Regions from separate parts of the Streptomyces sp. NPDC002817 genome, predicted to be linked through region 3. Evidence: predicted binding sites of a transcription regulator. Region 3 holds the regulator's gene; each other region holds the start of a gene.
What was found. The regulator HspR, encoded in region 3, represses chaperone genes until heat shock. The targets are predictions, from matches to a motif close to TTGAGNNNNNNNNNCTCAA.
Positions count from the first base shown of each region.

Region 1: a site for HspR is predicted at 4,881-4,899, ahead of dnaK (molecular chaperone DnaK). Genes of this name have one in related genera too.
Region 2: a site for HspR is predicted at 2,124-2,142, ahead of lon (endopeptidase La). Genes of this name have one in related genera too.

Region 1 covers NZ_JBSFUY010000007.1:334,793-341,492, reverse strand. Annotated here, with positions in the region: gene narH (nitrate reductase subunit beta) at 1-1,457, shown strand, start outside; gene narJ (nitrate reductase molybdenum cofactor assembly chaperone) at 1,457-1,951, shown strand; gene narI (respiratory nitrate reductase subunit gamma) at 1,948-2,670, shown strand; gene ACWD3I_RS16920 (hypothetical protein) at 2,675-2,866, opposite strand; gene dnaK (molecular chaperone DnaK) at 2,957-4,834, opposite strand; gene ACWD3I_RS16910 (OsmC family protein) at 4,986-5,414, opposite strand; gene ACWD3I_RS16905 (vWA domain-containing protein) at 5,464-6,700, opposite strand, start outside.
Region 2 covers NZ_JBSFUY010000010.1:139,848-146,547, forward strand. Annotated here, with positions in the region: gene lon (endopeptidase La) at 1-2,101, opposite strand, end outside; gene ACWD3I_RS21220 (GNAT family N-acetyltransferase) at 2,265-2,909, shown strand; gene ACWD3I_RS21225 (GNAT family N-acetyltransferase) at 3,006-3,761, shown strand; gene ACWD3I_RS21230 (sulfatase family protein) at 3,904-5,388, shown strand; gene ACWD3I_RS21235 (rhomboid-like protein) at 5,385-6,203, opposite strand; gene ACWD3I_RS21240 (spermidine synthase family protein) at 6,381-6,700, shown strand, end outside.
Region 3 covers NZ_JBSFUY010000003.1:507,213-513,912, forward strand. Annotated here, with positions in the region: gene grpE (nucleotide exchange factor GrpE) at 1-282, shown strand, start outside; gene dnaJ (molecular chaperone DnaJ) at 325-1,509, shown strand; gene ACWD3I_RS08390 (heat shock protein transcriptional repressor HspR) at 1,515-1,961, shown strand; gene ACWD3I_RS08395 (PA14 domain-containing protein) at 2,026-4,458, opposite strand; gene ACWD3I_RS08400 (hypothetical protein) at 4,547-5,062, opposite strand; gene ACWD3I_RS08405 (sugar ABC transporter substrate-binding protein) at 5,295-6,401, shown strand; gene ACWD3I_RS08410 (DUF4352 domain-containing protein) at 6,411-6,700, opposite strand, start outside.

The DNA.
Region 1 (6,700 bases), on a different contig from region 3:
AGGGCTATCCGCGCCGCTACGAGGACCAGGAGAAGTGGCGCGGCGGCTGGGAGCTGAACAAGCGCGGCGCGCTCAGGCTCAAGGCGGGCGGCCGCTTCCACAAGCTCCTCGGCATCTTCTCCAACCCGAAACTGCCGGAGATCAAGGACTACTACGAGCCCTGGACGTACGACTACAAGAACCTCACGGACGCCCCGCTCGGCGACGACTACCCGGTGGCCCGGCCGGTGTCGCAGATCGACGGCAAGCCGATGAAGATCGAGTGGTCCTCGAACTGGGACGACAACCTCGCCGGCGCCCCCGCCTACGGCGACCTCGACCCGATGGTCGAACGCACCCGCCAACAGGCCGCGGACAAGGTGAAGTTCGAGTTCGAGCAGACCTTCATGTTCTATCTGCCGCGCATCTGCGAGCACTGCCTCAACCCGTCCTGCGTCGCCTCGTGCCCCTCGGGCGCGATGTACAAGCGGGCCGAGGACGGCATCGTCCTGGTCGACCAGGACCAGTGCCGGGGCTGGCGGATGTGTGTGACCGGATGCCCGTACAAGAAGGTCTACTTCAACCACCGCACCGGCAAGGCCGAGAAGTGCACGATGTGCTATCCGCGCGTCGAGGTCGGTCTGCCGACGGTCTGCTCGGAGACGTGCGTGGGCCGCCTCCGCTACCTCGGCGTGATCCTCTACGACGCCGACAAGGTGACCGCCGCCGCCTCCACTCCCGACGAGAAGGGCCTGTACGAGGCCCAGTTGGACGTGTTCCTCGACCCCGACGACCGTGCCGTGCAACGGGCGGCGGAGGAGGCCGGGATCCCGTACGACTGGATGGAGGCGGCCCGCCGCTCCCCCGTGCGGGCGCTGATCAGCACGTACAAGGTGGCGCTGCCCCTGCATCCGGAGTACCGCACCATGCCGATGGTCTGGTACATCCCGCCCCTGTCCCCGGTGGTGGACGCGCTGACCGAGACCGGTCACGACGGCGAGGACGCCCAGAACCTCTTCGGCGCCATCGACACGCTCCGCATCCCGCTGGAGTACCTCGCGGAGGTCTTCACCGCGGGCGACACCGCCCCGGTGCGGTCGTCCCTGGAGAAGCTCGCGGCGATGCGTGCCCACATGCGCGCGATCAACCTCGGCGAGGACCCGGACCCGTCGGTCACCCAGGCCGTCGGCATGGAGCCCGAGGAGATCGAGGAGATGTACCGGCTGCTGGCGATCGCCAAGTACGAGGACCGCTACGTCATCCCGACCGCGGCCGTCGGTGACGCGCGCCGGCTGGAGGAGTCGGCGATCCCGGACGACTGCAGCCTCGAATACGACGGCGGCCCCGGCATGGGCGGCGACGGGCCGTTCGGCCAGGACTCCGGCCGCAAGCTGCTGCCGGTGGTGTCCGTGGAGAGCTTCCACGGACTGCGCAGACGCCAGACGTCCGACGACCCGGCCGACGCCGAGGAGGTCTGATGCCCTCGTACGCCGTGCTGTACCAGGCAGCCGCGCTCTGTCTGACGTACCCCGACGACGACTTCCGCGCCCGGCTGCCCCTGCTGCGCGAAGCGGCCCCGCAGCTGCGGGAGTTCGTCGACCACGCGGCTCTCACCCCGCCGCAGGAGCTGGCCGCGCACTACGTCCAGGTCTTCGACTTCAAGAACCGGCACAGCCTCTATCTGAGCTGGTGGCAGGACGGGGACACCCGCCGACGCGGTATGTCGCTGGTCCGCTTCAAGGAGGTCTACCGCGCCGCCGGACTGGAGTTCACCGGCGAGGAGCTGCCCGACTTCCTGCCCGCGGTCCTCGAGTTCACGGCCCGCACCGGCAGCACCGACCTGCTCACCGAACACCGGGACGGCCTGGAGCAACTTCGCTCCCGGCTCACCGACTTCGGAACACCGTACGCGTCCGTCCTGGACGCCGTATGCGCCACACTGCCGAACGCATACACCGGGGTGCGCTCATGACCACACTCCTCTGGGGCGTCCTGCCGTACGTGGCCCTCGCCCTGCTCGTCGCCGGTCTGATCTGGCGCTACCGCTACGACAAGTTCGGCTGGACGACCCGCTCCTCGCAGATCTACGAGTCGAAGCTGCTGAACATCGCCTCGCCGGCGTTCCATTACGGCATCCTCTTCGTGCTGGCCGGGCACCTCGTGGGGCTGTTCGTGCCGATGTCGTGGACGGAGAACTTCGGGATCAGCGAGCACACGTACCACCTGCTCTCGCTCTACGGCGGCACGGCGGCCGGGCTGCTCACGGTCGGCGGGATCCTGTTGCTCGTGTACCGCCGACGGACGAAGGCGCCCGTCTTCCGGGCGACGACCGCCAACGACAAGCTCATGTACCTGGTGCTGCTCGCGGCGATCGCGATGGGCATGATCGCCAAGCTGACCCATGCCTCCGGCGACGGCTACAACTACCGCGAGTCCATCGGCCCCTGGGCGCGCAGTCTGTTCACCCTCCGGCCGGACATCGACCGGATGGAGGGGGTGCCGGTGCTGTACCAGGTGCACGCGGTGATCGGGATGGCGCTGATCGCGTTCGTGCCGTACAGCCGGCTGGTGCACATGTTCAGCGCACCAGTGATGTACCTGTTCCGCCCGTATGTCGTGTACCGCAGCCGCGACCCCGAGCAGTTGGGGCCGCGGCCGGAGCGGCGGGGCTGGGAGAAGACGGGCTCGTAGAGCGTCAGCCGCCGTCGTAGTGGCCGTCAGTGCTGTTGTCGTGCTGGCCGGCCGGGGCCGCCTCCACGGAGAAGTCCCGGTTCTCCGGGGCGTCCACGACCCCGTGCACGCCCGCGGCCGCCGCCCCCGCCAGCAGCACCCCGGCCGCCAGAGCCGCCAGCCTGGTGCGCCGCTTCCCGCTGTCGTCCATACTCATGTCCCTCCGTGAAGTCCGTTACCACCGACCAGCATTGAGGGCCGGGGCCGCGCAGGCGAGGTGGAACGGAGCATCTTCACAAAGGGAATCTCAGGCCGCGCCGCCCTTCCGGCCCCTGTCGTCCTTCTCGTCGTCGACGATCTCCGCGTCCACCACGCCTTCCTCCTCCGGCGGTTCGGACGACGCCGACTGCTCCTGACCGGCGGCCGGTTCGGGCTGCGCCTGGGCGTACATCGCCTGGCCCATCTTCTGGCTGACGGTGGCGAGTTTCTCGACGCCGGTGCGCAGCGCGTTCGTCTCGGCGTTCCGCTCCAGGAGCGCCTTCAGTTCCGAGATCGCCGACTCCACCTCGGACCTGGTGTCGGCGGGGACGCGTTCCTCGTTGTCACGGACGAACTTCTCGGTCTGGTAGACGAGTTGCTCGGCGTGATTGCGGGTCTCGGCCGCCTCCCGGCGGTTGCGGTCCTCCTCGGCGTACTGCTCGGCCTCGCGCATCATGCGGTCGATGTCGTCCTTGGGGAGCGCGGAGCCGCCCGTCACCGTCATCTTCTGTTCGCGACCGGTCGCCAGGTCCTTGGCGGAGACGTGCATGATCCCGTTGGCGTCGATGTCGAACGCGACCTCGATCTGCGGGACGCCGCGCGGTGCGGGCGGCAGTCCGGTCAGGTCGAAGACGCCCAGCTTCTTGTTGTACGCGGCGATCTCCCGCTCGCCCTGGTACACCTGGATGCCCACCGAGGGCTGGTTGTCGGTCGCCGTCGTGAAGATCTCCGAACGGCGGGTCGGGATCGTGGTGTTGCGCTCGATGAGCTTGGTCATGATGCCGCCCTTGGTCTCGATGCCCAGGGACAGCGGGGTGACGTCGAGCAGCAGGACGTCCTTCACATCGCCGCGGATGACACCGGCCTGGAGGGCCGCGCCGACGGCGACGACCTCGTCCGGGTTGACGCCCTTGTGCGGGTCCTTGCCGGTGAGTTCCTTGACGAGGTCGGTGACGGCGGGCATCCGGGTCGAGCCGCCGACGAGGATGACGTGGTCGACCGCGGCCAGCTTGATGCCGGCGTCCTTGACGGCCTGGTGGAAGGGGGTCGTGCAGCGGTCGAGGAGGTCGGCGGTCAGCTCCTGGAACTGGGCGCGCGTCATCTTCTCGTCGAGGTGCAGGGGGCCCTCGGCGGAGGCGGTGATGTAGGGGAGGTTGATCGTCGTCTCCGACGAGCTCGACAGCTCGATCTTGGCCTTCTCGGCTCCCTCGCGCAGCCGTTGCAGCGCCATCTTGTCCTTGCCGAGGTCCACGCCGTACTGCCCCTGGAACTTCTTCACCAGGTGCTCCATGACCCGCTGGTCCCAGTCGTCGCCGCCGAGATGGGTGTCGCCGTTGGTCGCCTTGACCTCGATGACGCCGTCGCCGATCTCCAGCAGGGAGACGTCGAAGGTGCCGCCGCCGAGGTCGAAGACGAGGACGGTCTGCTCCTCGCCCCGGTCCAGGCCGTAGGCGAGCGCGGCGGCCGTGGGCTCGTTGATGATCCGCAGCACCTTCAGGCCCGCGATCTCCCCGGCCTCCTTGGTGGCCTGCCGCTGGGCGTCGTCGAAGTACGCCGGGACGGTGATCACCGCGTCGGTGACGTCCTCGCCGAGATAGGACTCGGCGTCCCGCTTCAGCTTCTGCAGGACCCGCGCGGAGAGCTCCTGCGCCCGGTAGCGGGTGCCGTCGACATCCCCCTGGTCCGGGAAGCGCCAGCTCCCGTCGCCCATGTACCGCTTCACCGAACGGGCCGTCCGCTCGACGTTCGTCACAGCCTGCCGTTTGGCGACCTCCCCGACGAGTACCTCGCCGTTCTTGGCGAAGGCCACGACCGACGGTGTGGTCCTGGCCCCCTCCGCATTGGCGACGACCGTGGGGTCGCCGCCCTCCAGGACGGCCACCACGGAATTCGTGGTGCCCAGATCGATCCCGACCGCGCGTCCCATCGCTGTCCCCTTCCGCCAGGGCACTTCCCGGACTCCAGCACAAAACTTGAGTGGGCTGTTGTCAATGCCGCGTACCCGTGCCGGGTACCCGGAAAGGGGCGATGCCGCGCCCCTCGCAAGGGGGGACGCGGCATCGCGGGACGTACGGGTGTCAGGCGAGCTTCGCCGACAGGGTGATCGGTACGGCCTTGAGGGCCTGGCTGACGGGGCAGTTCACCTTGGCCTGCTCCGCCGCGGCGACGAAGCCGTCCTCGTCGAGGCCGGGCACGGTGCCCTCGACGGTGAGGTGGACGCCGGTGATGCCCTCGCCCGGCTGGAAGGTGACATCGGCGGAGGTGACGAGCTTGGTGGGCGGGGTGCCGGCCCCCGCGAGGGCGTGCGAGAACGCCATCGAGAAGCAGCTGGAGTGGGCGGCCGCGATCAGCTCCTCGGGGCTGGTCTTGCCGTTGGCCTCCTGGGTGCGGGCAGCCCACGTCACCGGCTGCTCGTCGATGGCGCCGGAGGAGTCGAAGGTGACGACTCCGTTGCCCTCGAGCAGGTTGCCTTCCCAGACGGTGTGTGCGGAGCGCGTGGTAGCCACGGTCAGTCCTTTCGTGTGGTCCCGGTTCCGGGTGATGCACCCCATCCGATCACACTCCGGCGCGGCTCACCCTGAAGACCGGCCCGCGCGGACTGAAGGGCAGCCGCGCGCCCTCCGGGATCAGATACGCGTGTTCGCGCCGCACCCTCAGGACGTCGCACCAGCCGTCCGTGATCACCAACACGGGCGCGCCGGGCGGGAAGTCGTCGGCGCGGTGCAGCAGGTCGATACCGGGCTGCAGGACCGTACCGCCCCGACCGCGCACCCGCACCCGGCCCGCGATCTCGGTGACCGGCAGATAACCGGCGTCGTACGGGGCCGCGTCACAGAACACGACCCGCGCGGCCGGTACGTCCCGGGCCTCGGCGTACGAGGCGATCGCGCCCAGCGCCTTGCCGAGCAGGGTCCGGTCCATGGACCCGGAGGTGTCCAGGACGACGCCGAAGGTGCAGCGGGCGATCTCCTCGGGCGGAAAATACCGGCCCGCGCGGGGGATGTCGGGGGTGGACGACTGGCGGCGGGAGGGGCGCGCGTACGTCCGCAGCGGCTCCGGTCGGGGCACGAACTCGTCGAACCAGCGGGCCAGTCGGGCGTCCCACGGCAGCGGCGGGTGGCTGAGCGCGCGGATCTCCTCGACCAGGCCGCCGGGCAGGAACCCGCGGGCCTGCTGCTGGTGCAGGTCCAGGCCGTGGCCGAGACCGCGGCGGTAGAACTCGTCGAGGTCGACGTAGTCCCGGGGCGAGCCGAGCGGGCCGCCGAGGACGTCACCGAGGCCCTTGCCGCGCAGGGTGCCCAGGCGACGCATCCGGCGCAGGTCGCCGGCGATACGGTCGTAGACCTCCTCCGCGGACAGGTCCCTCAGCCCGGGGTCGAGGAGCAGCCCGTCGGGCATGGTGCCGATCTGCATGTCGACCAGCCAGCCGTTGATGACGTAGTCGCAGGCGACGTTGAACAGGAACGGGTCGCGGGTGCCGCAGCGGTCGCCGTGGCGCAGGGCGGCGTGCAGCATCTCGTGGGCGAGGACGAACCGCCATTCCTCGTCGTCGAGTTCGCGCAGCGGGTTGATGTAGATCTCGGCGAGTCCGGCGTTGACCGCGGCGACGGAGATGTCGTGGGCGCGGGCCAGTTCGGCGTCGGCGACCAGGGTGATGCCGGCCGCGATGCCGCCGAGCAGCGGGTAGGAGGAGACGAACCAGCTCAACGCCCGCTCCCACGGCTGGAGTCGGGTCGAGCCGCCGCGCATCGACGGACGGCGGCCGCCCGCCACGTCCATGGCGGTGGCGACG
Region 2 (6,700 bases), on a different contig from region 3:
TGACACCCGCGCTCGGGCCGTCCTTCGGCACCGCGCCCGCCGGGAAGTGGATGTGCACACCCCGGTCCTTCAGGTCGCCCACCGGCAGCTCCAGTTCGGCGCCGTGCGAGCGCAGGAAGCTCAACGCGATCTGCGCGCTCTCCTTCATCACGTCGCCCAGCTGGCCCGTCAGGGTCAGGCCCGCCGCACCCGTCTCCGGGTCCGCCAGGGACGCCTCCACGAAGAGCACGTCACCGCCCGCTCCCGTCACCGCCAGGCCCGTCGCCACACCCGGCACCGCGGTACGGCGCTCCGCCGGGTCCTGCGCCGACTCCGGCACGTGGTGCGGCCGCCCGATCAGGCCCCGCAGCTCCTCGTCCGTCACCGTGAACGGCAGCTTCCGCTCGCCCAGTTCGTGCTGGGCCGCGACCTTGCGCAGCAGCCGTGCGATGGACCGCTCCAGGGTGCGGACGCCCGCCTCGCGTGTGTACTCGCCGGCGAGCTTGCGCAGGGCGCTCTCGTCCAGGGTCACCTCGTCCTTGTCGAGGCCGGCCCGCTCCAGCTGGCGCGGGAGCAGGTGGTCACGGGCGATGACGACCTTCTCGTCCTCGGTGTAGCCGTCGAGGCGGACCAGCTCCATTCGGTCGAGCAGGGCCTCGGGGATCGCCTCCAGGACGTTGGCGGTGGCGAGGAACACCACGTCGCTCAGGTCCAGCTCCACCTCCAGGTAGTGGTCCCGGAAGGTGTGGTTCTGCGCGGGGTCGAGGACCTCCAGCAGAGCCGCCGCCGGGTCACCCCGGTAGTCGGAGCCCACCTTGTCGATCTCGTCGAGCAGCACCACCGGGTTCATGGACCCGGCCTCCTTGACGGCACGGACGATCCGGCCGGGCAGCGCGCCGACGTACGTACGCCGGTGACCGCGGATCTCGGCCTCGTCCCGCACACCGCCGAGGGCGACGCGGACGAACTTGCGGCCCATGGCGTGCGCGACGGACTCGCCCAGGGACGTCTTGCCGACGCCGGGCGGGCCGACCAGTGCCAGGACGGCGCCGCCGCGGCGGCCGCCCACCACACCCAGCCCCCGGTCGTTGCGCCGCTTGCGCACCGCGAGGTACTCGGTGATCCGTTCCTTCACGTCCTCCAGGCCCGCGTGCTCGGCGTCCAGGATCGCCTTGGCGCCCTGGATGTCGTAGGCGTCCTCGGTCCGTTCGTTCCACGGGAGTTCGAGGACCGTGTCCAGCCAGGTCCGGATCCACGATCCCTCGGGCGACTGATCGCTGGACCGCTCGAGCTTGTCGACCTCCTTGAGGGCCGCCTCGCGGACGTTCTCCGGCAGGTCGGCGGCCTCCACGCGGGCGCGGTAGTCGTCGGACTCCTCGCCGTCCTTCTCGCCGTTGAGGTCACGCAGTTCCTTGCGGACGGCCTCCATCTGGCGGCGGAGCAGGAACTCGCGCTGCTGCTTGTCGACGCCTTCCTGGACGTCCTTGGCGATGGTCTCGGCGACGTCCTGCTCGGCGAGGTGGTCGCGGAGCTGCTGGGTCGCGAGCTTGAGGCGGGCCACCGGGTCGGCGGTCTCCAGCAGCTCGACCTTCTGGTCGGTGGTCAGGAAGGGCGAGTAACCGGAGTTGTCGGCGAGCGCGGAGACGTCGTCGATGGCCTGGACACGGTCCACGACCTGCCAGGCGCCGCGCTTGCGCAGCCACGCGGTGGCGAGGGCCTTGTACTCCTTGACCAGTTCGGTGACATGACCCGGCAGCGGCTCGGGCGCGGTCTCGTCGATACGGGTGCCCTCGACCCAGAGGGCGGCACCCGGCCCCGTGGTCCCGGCACCGATGCGCACCCGTCCCCGGCCGCGGATCAGCGCGCCCGGGTCGCCGTCGGCCAGCCGGCCGACCTGCTCGACGGTGCCGAGGACGCCGGTACCGGGGTAGGCGCCGTCGATGCGTGGCACCAGCAGGACCTTGGGCTTGCCCGGCTCCGACCGGGCGGCGGCCTGGGCGGCCTCCACCGCGGCGCGTACGTCGGGGTCGTTCAGGTCGAGCGGGACCACCATGCCGGGCAGCACGACCTCGTCGTCGAGCGGCAGCACGGGCAGAGTGAGCGGTGTGGACGTCGAAGCCATGATCTCCCCTTCGGCACTCAAGTTGAGCTATGCCGACTCAATGCACGTGAGCCTTCGATTGTTCCCCTGGGCGCGTTCGCTGTGAGCGATCACGTCCGCCGGAATGCGTGACCAGCTAATGTAATAACCCCAGACGGCTTGTAATCATTACCGGAGGGGTGCCATGGACCGGACCGTGCGGGCATGGGTGGACGGATGGGTGCTCTCGCGCGGGGCGGCCCCGCCGGTGGTCGAGCCGTGGGGCTGCACGATCGACATGGGTGTGGACAGCCATGTCGCACGGCATGTGTTCGGCGCGATCGACGACGACGTCGAGGAGACGGCCGTGCGGAAGGTGGCCGGGGCGGTCACCGGCGCCGGTGTGTGGCTCAAGGTGTTCCGGGATCCTGCCGCGGTCGGCGGCTGGCTGGGCGAGGGCTGGTGGATCGACCCCGAGCCCGGCCACCTGATGACACTCCCCCTGACCACGGCGCCCGACGAGCCGACGGTCCCCGACGGCTACCGCCTGCGCACCTGGTCCCGCGGCGGCGTCACCCGCACCATGCTCGCCGCCCCCGACGGCTCCTGGGCGGCCCGCGGCCAGCTCGCCCCGACCGGCGCGACCGCGGTCGTCGACCAGATCGAGACCTCGCCGCGGCACCGCCGCAAGGGCCTCGGCACGGTCGTCATGCGCACCCTCCAGCGGGCCGCCTCGGAACAGGGCGCCGAGACCTGCGTCCTGGCGGGGACGCCCGCGGGGCGGGGGCTGTACGAGTCGCTGGGCTGGACGGTGACCGCACCCCTGACCAGCGCGAAGTTCACCGGCTGAGAGCGCCGCCCGAAAACCGGTTGCCTCCTGTGCCGGGCGCCGTACGGTCGTGCCGTGACCGACACCAAGATCTTCCTCGCCGCCTACGACGACCAGATGCGCGGTGCGCCGCCCACCCCGCCCGCCGGGGTGACGTACGAGAACGACGGCCCGCTGCTGCGGATCGTCGGGCAGTTCCGGGGGTTCGTGAGCGGGCCGCGCGAACTCGGCGTCGACGGGGACGCGCTGGACGGGCTCATCGTCCGGCAGCGGGACTACTTCGCGGCGCGCGGCGAGGCCGTGGAGTGGAAGACACGGGGCCACGACACCCCGGCCGACCTCACCGAACGGCTCAGCGCGGCCGGCTTCCTGCCGGAGGACCGGGAGACGGTGCTGATCGGACGCGCGGCCGACATGGCCGTACGCGAGCCCGTCCTGCCGGACGGCGTGACGCTGCGGCGGGTCACGGCGGACGCCGACATGCGCCGCATCGCCGCCATGGAGTCCACCGTGTGGGGCCAGGACTGGAGCTGGCTCGCCGACGACCTCATCGGCCGGGTCGCCACCGCCCCCGACGAGATCTCGATCCACGTCGCCGAGGCGGACGGCGAGGTGGTCTCCGCGGCCTGGCTGGCCTTCCGCGCGGGCACCGCGTTCGCGAGCCTGTGGGGCGGCTCCACGCTCGCCGAGTGGCGGGGACGAGGGATCTACCGCGCCCTGGTCGCCACCCGCGCCGCCCTCGCGACCGCGCGCGGCGTCACGTATCTCCACGTGGACGCCTCCGACGACAGCGCGCCCATCCTGCGCCGCCTCGGCTTCGAGGCGGTGACGACGACCACGCCGTACGTCTGGAACCCGCCCCGCACGGCCTGACGCGCGCTGCGATCGCCACAACACCGCAGGTCCGTCGTCATGAACCCGCAACGGCATTCACAGGAACCGCCTGCACACTGCAAGCTCGTTCACAGCTCGATTGAGCACTTATACGGGTTTTTACGGGGACTTGGGGACGCACATGGCCGAGGAGCAGCGGCGTGGGCCGGGACGGCGGGCGCTGATCGCGGGCGCCGCCGTCGCGGCCACGGGGGCGGCGATCCCCTTCGTCACCAAGGGCGCCGACGGCGACGGTGGCGCCAACTCCCCCGCCCCGAACGAGGTCCGTACGGCCGCCCCCGTCGCGAGCCGCGCCGCCTCCTCCCCCAGCACGATCGGGGACGCCCGCCCCAACATCCTCCTGGTCCTCACCGACGACCAGCCCAAGGAGACGGACTGGGCGCTCCCGCAGACCCTCGACTGGCTCGGCGGCAACGGCACCACCTTCGCCCGCGCACACGCCAACACCCCGCTGTGCGCCCCGTCCCGCGCCTCGATCATGTCGGGCCGGTACGCCCACAACCACGGTCTGCTCGACACCCGCCACCCGTACCACCTGGACCAGCGCACCACGGTCCAGCGACAGCTGCGCGAGGCCGGGTACCGCACGGGCCTGTTCGGCAAGTACCTCAACTACTGGCACACCGGCGACGCCCCGCCCCACTTCGACGAATGGCTGCTCCAGGAGCCGGTGCGGTATTACGACGGCCATTACAACGACAACGGCACCGTCCGGAACATCCGCGGGTACAACACCACCGTCATCAAGGACCGCACCCTCGAATTCATCGAGCGGTCCCGCTCCGACGACCGGCCGTGGTTCGCGTACGTCGCCACGCGCTCGGCGCACGAGGTGAACATCCCGGAGCGGAAGTACGCCCACACGCGCGTGCCCGAGTGGAAGGGCCGCCCGTCGGTCTTCGAGCCCAGCAAGGGCGACAAGCCGCACTTCCTGCGCGAGGCGCACCACACCTTCGCCCAGGGCAGAGCCCTGCGCGCCCGCCAGCTGCGCACCCTGCTCTCGGTGGACGACGCGATGCGCGACTTCCGCGACAAGCTGCGCGAGCTGGGCCAGTTGGAGAACACCCTGGTCCTGTTCACCAGCGACCACGGCCTCTGCTGGGGTGACCACGGCTGGCTGCGCAAGTCGGTGCCCTATCGCCCGAGTCTGGAAGTGCCGTTTCACCTGTCCTGGCCGGCCGGCGGCCTCGGCACGCCCCGCACCGACGACCGTCTCACCGGCCACGTCGACATCGCCCCGACCTTCCTGGACGCGGCCGGCATCACCCCGGACACCCCGCACGACGGCCACTCCCTGCTGGACGCCGGGAACGACCGCACCCACCTGCTGGCCGAGTGGTGGTGGAACCAGCAGGACAAGCAGCCGATCCACACCTGGGCGTCGTACATCGGCAGGTCGGAGCAGTACACGGAGTACTACCGCACCCGCCTCGCCGCCGACGGCCGTCCGCGCGGCACCGGCACGGTCCTCTTCCGCGAGTACTACGACCTGCGCGCCGACCCCTACCAGCTCAGGAACCGCCTGCACGGAGCGGGCCCGGAGGACGAACAGCGGCTCGGGGTACCGGGGTTGGCGAGGGGACTGGCGGCGGCTCGAAAGGCCTAGACGGAGACGTGTCCGGGGGACCGGACAGAGCGTCGGCCGGGGGTCTTCGCCCAGCGCCGGACCGCCGGCCAGGTCGCCACCCCGATCGCCAGCGCCATCAGATGCCCCCACTCGGTCATCGGGTCCGTGAAGGCGAACAGGTCCTGGACCAGCATCCCCCCGTACAACCCCAGCAACGGCCACCGCAGCCACGGCGGGAGCAGCCCCGCCAGCGCGCCCGTGCCCGCGGCGACGCCGAAGCTGATGCCGTAGTCGAGGCGGTGCAGAGAGCTGTCGGGGAGGTGGCCGACCAGGACGGCGAGGCCCACCGGGAGTTCGGTGGCCAACGTCGCCAGAACGTGACCCAGCAGAAAAACACCTGCCGTCCGCACACCGCCGATCCGCCGCTCCAGCGCGGTCATGACCAGCAGGAAGCCGAGCACGTACGGCGACGCGATCCCGCCCGCGATCCACAGGGCGCTGGCCGTCAGGACGAGCACGGGCGTGCGCACGAGATGGGCCACGTCGGTGCTGGAGCCCTGGAGCAGGGAGTGGACGAGGGACGGGTCGGCGTACTCCGTGACGAGCGAGGTGAGCGCCAGGACGGCGGCGTAACCGAAGGTGAACGGCGTCCCGGTGGGGGTGGGCAGGAGCCGCCAGGGGCGAATCCTCAAGCGGGCCTTGGGGAGCTCGGCGGTCCTGGAGACCTCGGCGGCATCCGCGACCGAAGCCGGTCCGCGCTGAGCGGGCACCCCGTCCAGCAGTCCGGAGACGTCGGGAAAGCAGGCGTCCGGCGGAGAGAGCACCCTGTCCGCAGACTTCGCAGCCCGTTCCATCGTGAGGCGCTCCTTCCGTTTCACCCAGCCTTCGCGCTCTCCTACCCTCCTGTCTGTGACCGGCGCCACGCGGCCCCCGATTCACAGGCACTTCTCAAGAACCGTCCGGCATCACCCTGGCGGGCGGGCCCCGGGCAAATCCCTGTGCCTCCCCCACCGAACTGCCAGGATGGGCGGATGCCCATCTCGTACGACATCCCCGAGGTCCTGGACCGTCGTGAGGGTCCGCACGGCGAGGTCGTGCTGCGCCGGCACGGTGAGCTGCTCCAGATCATCGCCAACGGGTGTTTTCTGATGGACACCTCCGACGGGCGCTCGGAGCGGCTGCTGATGGACATGGCGCTCGACGCGCTGGACAGGCGGCCCGAGCCGGGTGTGCTGATCGGCGGGCTCGGGGTCGGGTTCTCGCTCGCACACGCGGCCGCGGATCCACGCTGGGGCCGGATCACGGTCGCGGAGCGCGAAACGGCCATCATCGACTGGCACCGGCACGGCCC
Region 3 (6,700 bases):
TCGCTGGAGACCGTCGCGGCGAAGATGGGTCTGCAGCAGTTCGGCAAGGAGGGCGAGCCCTTCGACCCGACCATCCACGAGGCCCTGATGCACAGCTACGCGCCGGACGTCACCGAGACGACGTGCGTGGCGATCCTGCAGCCCGGGTATCGCATCGGCGAGCGCACCATCCGCCCCGCGCGGGTGGCCGTCGCCGAACCGCAGCCGGGCGCGCAGACGGTCAAGGCCGAGGAGGACTCCACGGCCGACGACGACAAGGACAACGGCCCTGAGGAGGGCTGAGGTCACCACTGAGCGGGACACCAGGAAGGGGGCGCGTCGAGGATGAGCACCAAGGACTTCATCGAGAAGGACTTCTACAAGGTCCTCGGCGTCCCCAAGGACGCCACCGAGGCCGAGATCAAGAAGGCGTACCGGAAGCTCGCCCGCGAGTTCCACCCGGACGCCAACAAGGGCAACGTCAAGGCCGAGGAGCGCTTCAAGGAGATCTCCGAGGCGAACGACGTCCTCGGTGACCCCAAGAAGCGCAAGGAGTACGACGAGGCCCGCGCCCTCTTCGGCAACGGCGGCTTCCGCCCGGGGCCGGGCGCGGGCGGCGGCTCCTTCAACTTCGACCTGGGCGATCTCTTCGGAGGCGGCGCGCAGGGCGGTGGCGCCGGGGGTTCCGGCGGCTTCGGCGGCGGGATCGGCGACGTCTTCGGCGGCCTGTTCAACCGGGGCGGTACGGGCACGACCCGTACCCAGCCCCGACGTGGCCAGGACATCGACACCGAGGTCACCCTGAGCTTCACCGAGGCCATCGAGGGTGCCACGGTGCCGCTGCGGATGTCCTCGCAGTCCCCGTGCAAGGCCTGCTCCGGCACCGGCGACAAGAACGGCACACCGCGCGTGTGCCCGACCTGCGTCGGCACCGGCCAGGTGGCGCGGGGCTCCGGCGGCGGCTTCTCCCTCACCGACCCCTGCCCGGACTGCAAGGGCCGCGGGCTGATGGCCGAGCACCCCTGCCTGGAGTGCAAGGGCAGCGGCCGCGCCAAGTCCTCCCGGACCATGCAGGTCCGCATCCCCGCCGGGGTGACGGACAGTCAGCGGATCCGGCTGCGCGGCAAGGGCGCACCGGGCGAGCGCGGCGGCCCGGCCGGCGACCTGTACGTCACCGTGCACGTCGACACGCACCCGGTCTTCGGCCGCAAGGACGACAACCTCACGGTCACGGTCCCGGTCACATTCACCGAGGCGGCTCTCGGCGGCGAGGTCAGGGTCCCGACCCTGGGCGGCCCCGCCGTCACGCTGAAGCTGCCGCCGGGCACGCCCAACGGCCGCACCATGCGCGCCCGGGGCAAGGGCGCGGTCCGCAAGGACGGCACCCGTGGCGACCTCCTGGTCACCGTCGAGGTGAGTGTCCCGACGGACCTGACGGGGAAGGCTCGTGACGCACTCGAGGCGTATCGCGAGGCGACCGCGGGCGAGGACCCGCGGGCGGAGCTGTTCCAGGCCGCGAAGGGAGCTTGATCGAGATGGACGGCCGTCGACGCAACCCGTATGAACTGACCGAGGAGACCCCGGTCTACGTCATCTCGGTGGCGGCCCAGCTCTCGGGCCTGCATCCGCAGACCCTGCGCCAGTACGACCGCCTGGGCCTGGTCTCCCCGGACCGCACCGCCGGCCGGGGCCGCCGCTACTCGGCCCGTGACATCGAACTGCTCCGCGCGGTGCAGGCGTTGTCGCAGGACGAGGGCATCAACCTCGCCGGCATCAAGCGCATCATCGAGCTGGAGAACCAGGTCGCCGCGCTGCAGTCCCGCGTCGCCGAAATGGAGGCCGCCCTCGACGGCGCCGCCGCGGCGATGCAGCAGCGGGAGGCGGCGGTGCATGCGTCGTACCGCCGTGACCTGGTGCCGTATCAGGAAGTGCAGCAGACCAGCGCGTTGGTGGTGTGGCGTCCCAAGGGGCGGCAGGACTGAGGTACCCAAGTGCACGTGAAGGGGCCCGGAGGACGAACCTCCGGGCCCCTTCACATGTGCGGGCTCAGAGCCAGGAGTCCCAGATGCCGTACGCCATCGGCGTGGACGCGGCCTCCGCGCCGGCGGCGTCCAGGCGGACGACGCGGTAGTAGTACAGATCCAGCGTGTCCTCGTGGACCGTCTTGTCCATGTGGAACACGGCGTCGTACATCGTGCCCTCGGCGAGGGTGACATAGGCGGCCGAGGCCGGGTCCCAGCGCTCCACGCGGTAGCTCGCGAACCGGTCGCAGTCGCCGAGGCCGGAGCTCTCGGAGCAGCCGACGTACAGCTCCGGGTACTGGTCCTCACGGATCTCGGTCCCCGTCCAGCCCGGCGGCCGGGTGTCGGGCAGGGTGACGGAGAGCTCGGCGGGGTGGAAGGCCTCGGGGCCGGCGTACCAGTCGATCAGGGGGGAGCCGTCCGTGGCGGCCACCTTGTAGGTGTGCGCGGCGCCGTCGGGGACCGTCGGGCAGAGGATCTCGGTCTCGGCCAGGGAGTCGCCCGTCCAGCAGTTCTGGTCCCAGACGGTCTCGCCGGTCTCCGGGTCCGTGACGCCCTGCCACACCTTGTAGCCCGTGACGTCGTCGTCGGCCGGCGGTGTCCAGGTCAGGCGTACACCGAGCGGGATCTGCTCGGCGGCCAGGTTCTGCACCGGGGCAGGGCGCTCGGTGTCCGGCGTGGTCCCGGTGGCGGCGGGGCCGGGCTGCGACTCATGACCGTACGGGTCGATCGTCACGACCGTGTAGTCGTACGTCGTCTCGGAGGCACCGGAGACGTCCCAGCAGACGCCGTTGATCTGCCGGGCACCGGCGTAGTCGGGGGCGTCGCCGGTGTTCCAGGTCCAGTAGGTCTCCGGGTCCGCCAGCGGCAGGTCCTGCGAGCTGTTGGGCTTGCAGGCGCTCACCACGCTGCTCTCGCCGGTCGCCTTGTCGGTGCGGGTGATCCGGTAGGTGAGCAGCGGCTCGTCCTCGCCGAAGGTCCACGGGTCGGCGCTGCTCCACTCGATCATCACCCCCTCGTCGAACCTGCTCGCGGTGGTGCGGAACGGCGCGATCGCCCCGGGCCGGTCCGCCATCGTCAGCGTGACCTCCACCGGGGCGGCCGCATTGCCCTTCGCGTCCACCGAGCGCACCGCGTACCGGTAGCTGTCGGCGACCGCGAGCAGCTGGCGCGGCACGGCGTCGGTTGCCGTGGTGGTGGTCGGGGTGTTGCCCGTGGCGCCGGGCAGCGCGTCGAGCCAGCCGCCGGTCGTCGGGTCGTACTGGAGGACCTGGTACGAGGCGGCTCCGTCGACGGCCGACCACAGCATGTGCGGAACGCCCGACCGGTACTCGACGCGCGCGTCGGCCGCGGTCGCCGGCGGTGTCAGGTCCGAGGTGGTGAAGGTGGCGGCGGGCGAGTACGCGGACCAGTTCCCGACGGCGTCCCGGGCCCGGCCCCGGTAGGTGACCTTGCTGCCGTCGGCGGCGTGACCGGTGTCGCAGATCGCGCCCTTGGTGCCGGTGTACACGGTGGCCCAGGTGTTGGTGGCGGAGTTCAGCCGCTGCATCTCGTACAGCGCGATGTCGGCCGCGTTCTCCGCGGTCGTGACCAACTCCGGGGCCGCGTAGGGCTGGTCCACCGGGCACGCGTCCATCTCGACGAACGGCGCTGCGGGCGGGGTGGTGTCCACGCTCGTGACCGCCTGGTCGGCGGTGCCGGTCGAGACGTTGCCCGCCCTGTCGTAGGCGCGGACCTCGTAGTAGTAGGTGGCACCGGTGGGCGGAGGGGTGTCCGTGTACGAGGTGGAGGTGGTCGTGGCGAGCGCCTTGCTGCCGAAGGAGGCGCCCTTGAGCCGCCGGTAGACCTTGTACCCGGAGAGGTCCATCTCCTTGTTCTTCGCCCAGCCGGCCTTGGCCTTGTTGCCGCTCTTGTCGTACGAGACGGAGATCCCGGCCGGGGTGAGGGGCTTGACCTTGTCGACGGTGGCGGAGGTGCGGGGCGTGTAGCCGAACTTGACCTTGGCGGAGCCGGTCCAGTTGACGTGGTCGACGCGGAGGGTGTGCTTGCCGGAGGGGATGGTCACGTTGACGGTCCTGGAGACGGTCGACGAGACGTTCTTCCACAGGTCGATCTTGCGGACGCCGTCGACGTAGACCCGTATGCCGTCCAGCCCGGAGGCGGCGAGGGCGAAGGGGCCGCCGGAGCCGAAGTCCCGGGTCACCGACCAGCGGACGCCGAAGTTGTCGCTCGGCAGGCCGGAAGCCGGAGACCCGGTCCAGCTCTGGTCGACGGCGCTGTCGCAGTCGGTCTTCCTCGGGGTGCCGGAGAAGCTCGTGTTCGCGAAGAACTGCCGCTTGAAGACCGGCGAGGTGCAGGTGGTCGCGGCGGAGGCGGGCGTGAGCGTGAGCAGGGTGCCCGCGGTGGCGAGTACGACGGCGGTCGCGGTGGCCGCGGTCGTACGTCTGGCTGGGTTCATGCGGTCCTTCGGTCCTGTCCGACGACGGGAGAGATCACCGTCGTCGGATCAGGACCGGCAAGGGCACCGATTGGTTGTACGGCCCACTTCAGGGAATCGCGTCGAAGACCAGGTCGGCGGCCGCCGACCACATCGACTCCGCGCCCGTGCCGAACGCGGCGGCCAGCGCGTAGCCGACGGCCGCGTCCATGGCGTCCGGCTTGGCGTCCGACCGCCACTCGGCGGCCTTCACCTCGCCGTCGCCCTTCGAGTGGAAGTCGCCCAGCCGCCGGCCGTCGCGCAGGAGGCGGCTGTCCGGCATGGAGTGGGGCACCAGCCGCCAGTGCCGGCCCGCGTGCCGGACGTCGACCCGGTACGAACGCCGGATCAGCCGTCCCCGGCCGGGGGACAGCGCGGCCGCCTCGCCGCCGACGGTGAGGATGAGCAGACCGGCGTCCCGGGTGCCGATCGGGATGTCCCCGTCGGCCTTGGTGCCGGTCGCCCGGCTCAGCACGACCCGCGGTATCGCCTCGCCCTCGACGACGACTTCACCCCGCCAGGTGTTCAGGCGGACGGTGAGCGGGCCGAAGAGGGTGTCCGTGACGGAGCTTTCGCTGATGGTCATCCGGTCCTCGTGGAGTCGTCAGGAGTTCGGTGCTCTGACTGTCCAGTCGCCCGCCGGCGGGGGTTCGGTTCCGCTCAGGTGGCACGCATCTGCACAGAAGCTACACGCGTTAACGTTGCTATCTCATTTGACGGTTGCTTCTTGACTGATACGTGAAGGCCGCGTTGGCTTCCTTCACCTGGGTGCGCAATATGCGCCCGAGTCCGGAAGGCACCAGATAGTGAGCTCCCCAATGCGTCGTACCGCCATATGCGTGGCCGTGTCATCGATGGCCCTCTCGCTCTCCGCCTGCGGGGCGCTGGGAGTCTCGGGGGACAGTGCCGACGCGAGTCCCACCAAGGGCGACGACGTCACGGTGGGCGTGCTGATGCCGGAGCGGACCAACTCGCGGTACGAGGAGTTCGACTACCCGATCATCCAGAAGAAGGTCGCCGAGCTCACCGACAAGAAGGGCAACACGGTCTACGCCAACGGCGAGGCCGACGCGGCCAAGCAGGCGACCCAGATGCAGAAGATGATCGACGACAAGGTCGACGTCATCCTGCTGGACGCCGTGGACTCCAAGAAGATCGCGTCGACGGTGAAGAAGGCGAAGGACGCGGGCATCCCCGTCATCGCCTACGACCGTCTCGCCGAGGGGCCCATCGACGCGTACGTCTCCTTCGACAACGAACTCGTCGGCGAGGTGCAGGGCCGCACCCTGGTCGAGTCGCTGGGCTCGGACATCGACACCTCCGACAAGATCGTGATGATCAACGGCTCGCCCTCCGACCCGAACGCGGGCCAGTTCAAGGCCGGCGCGCTGTCCGAGATCAACGGCAAGGTGACGATCGCCAAGAGGTACGACGTCGACGGCTGGAAGCCGGAGATCGCCAAGAAGGACATGGCCGAGGCGATCAAGGCGATCGGCAAGGACAACATCGCCGCCGTCTACTCCGCCAACGACGCCATGGCCGGCTCCGCCATCGAGGCCATGGAGGAGGCGGGCATCACCGACCTGCCGCCGATCACCGGCCAGGACGCGGAACTGCCCGCCGTGCAGCGGATCGTCGCCGGCGAGCAGTACATGAGCGTGTACAAGTCCTACCCGCTGGAGGCCGAGGCCGCCGCGGAGATGGCCGTGGCCAAGGTCCAGGGCAAGGACATCCTGTTCGACTCCCTCACCCAGGACTCCGTGGACAGCCCCACCGACAAGGGCATCCCGGCGCAGCTGGTGACGGTGTCCGCACTGACGCAGGCGAACATCAAGAGCACGGTCGTCGCCGACGGCATCTACACGGTGGACCAGATCTGCACCGCCAAGTACGCGGCGGACTGCGCGGCGATCAAGCTCAAGTAGGTCAGCCGCTCAATTGCCGGCCAGCGGCTTCATCGGTACCAGCACCCCGTTCGGCGCCCGTCCGATCGGCTTGGTGCTGGTGAAGCTGGACGGGTCGTTGTCCCCCGAGACGCGCAGGCCGGTGGCCTTCGCGTCCTTGGGGACGTCATACCAGAGCTCGACCTCCATGAGGGTGTGGCCGCCGAGCTTCACCGTGTCCGACTGGCGGCGTACCGCCATCGCGAAGGAGTCGGGCCGGGCCCGGTCGCCGGTGACGCCCGCGAGATGCTGCCGGGCCGACTCGTAGACGTGGTAGTTCG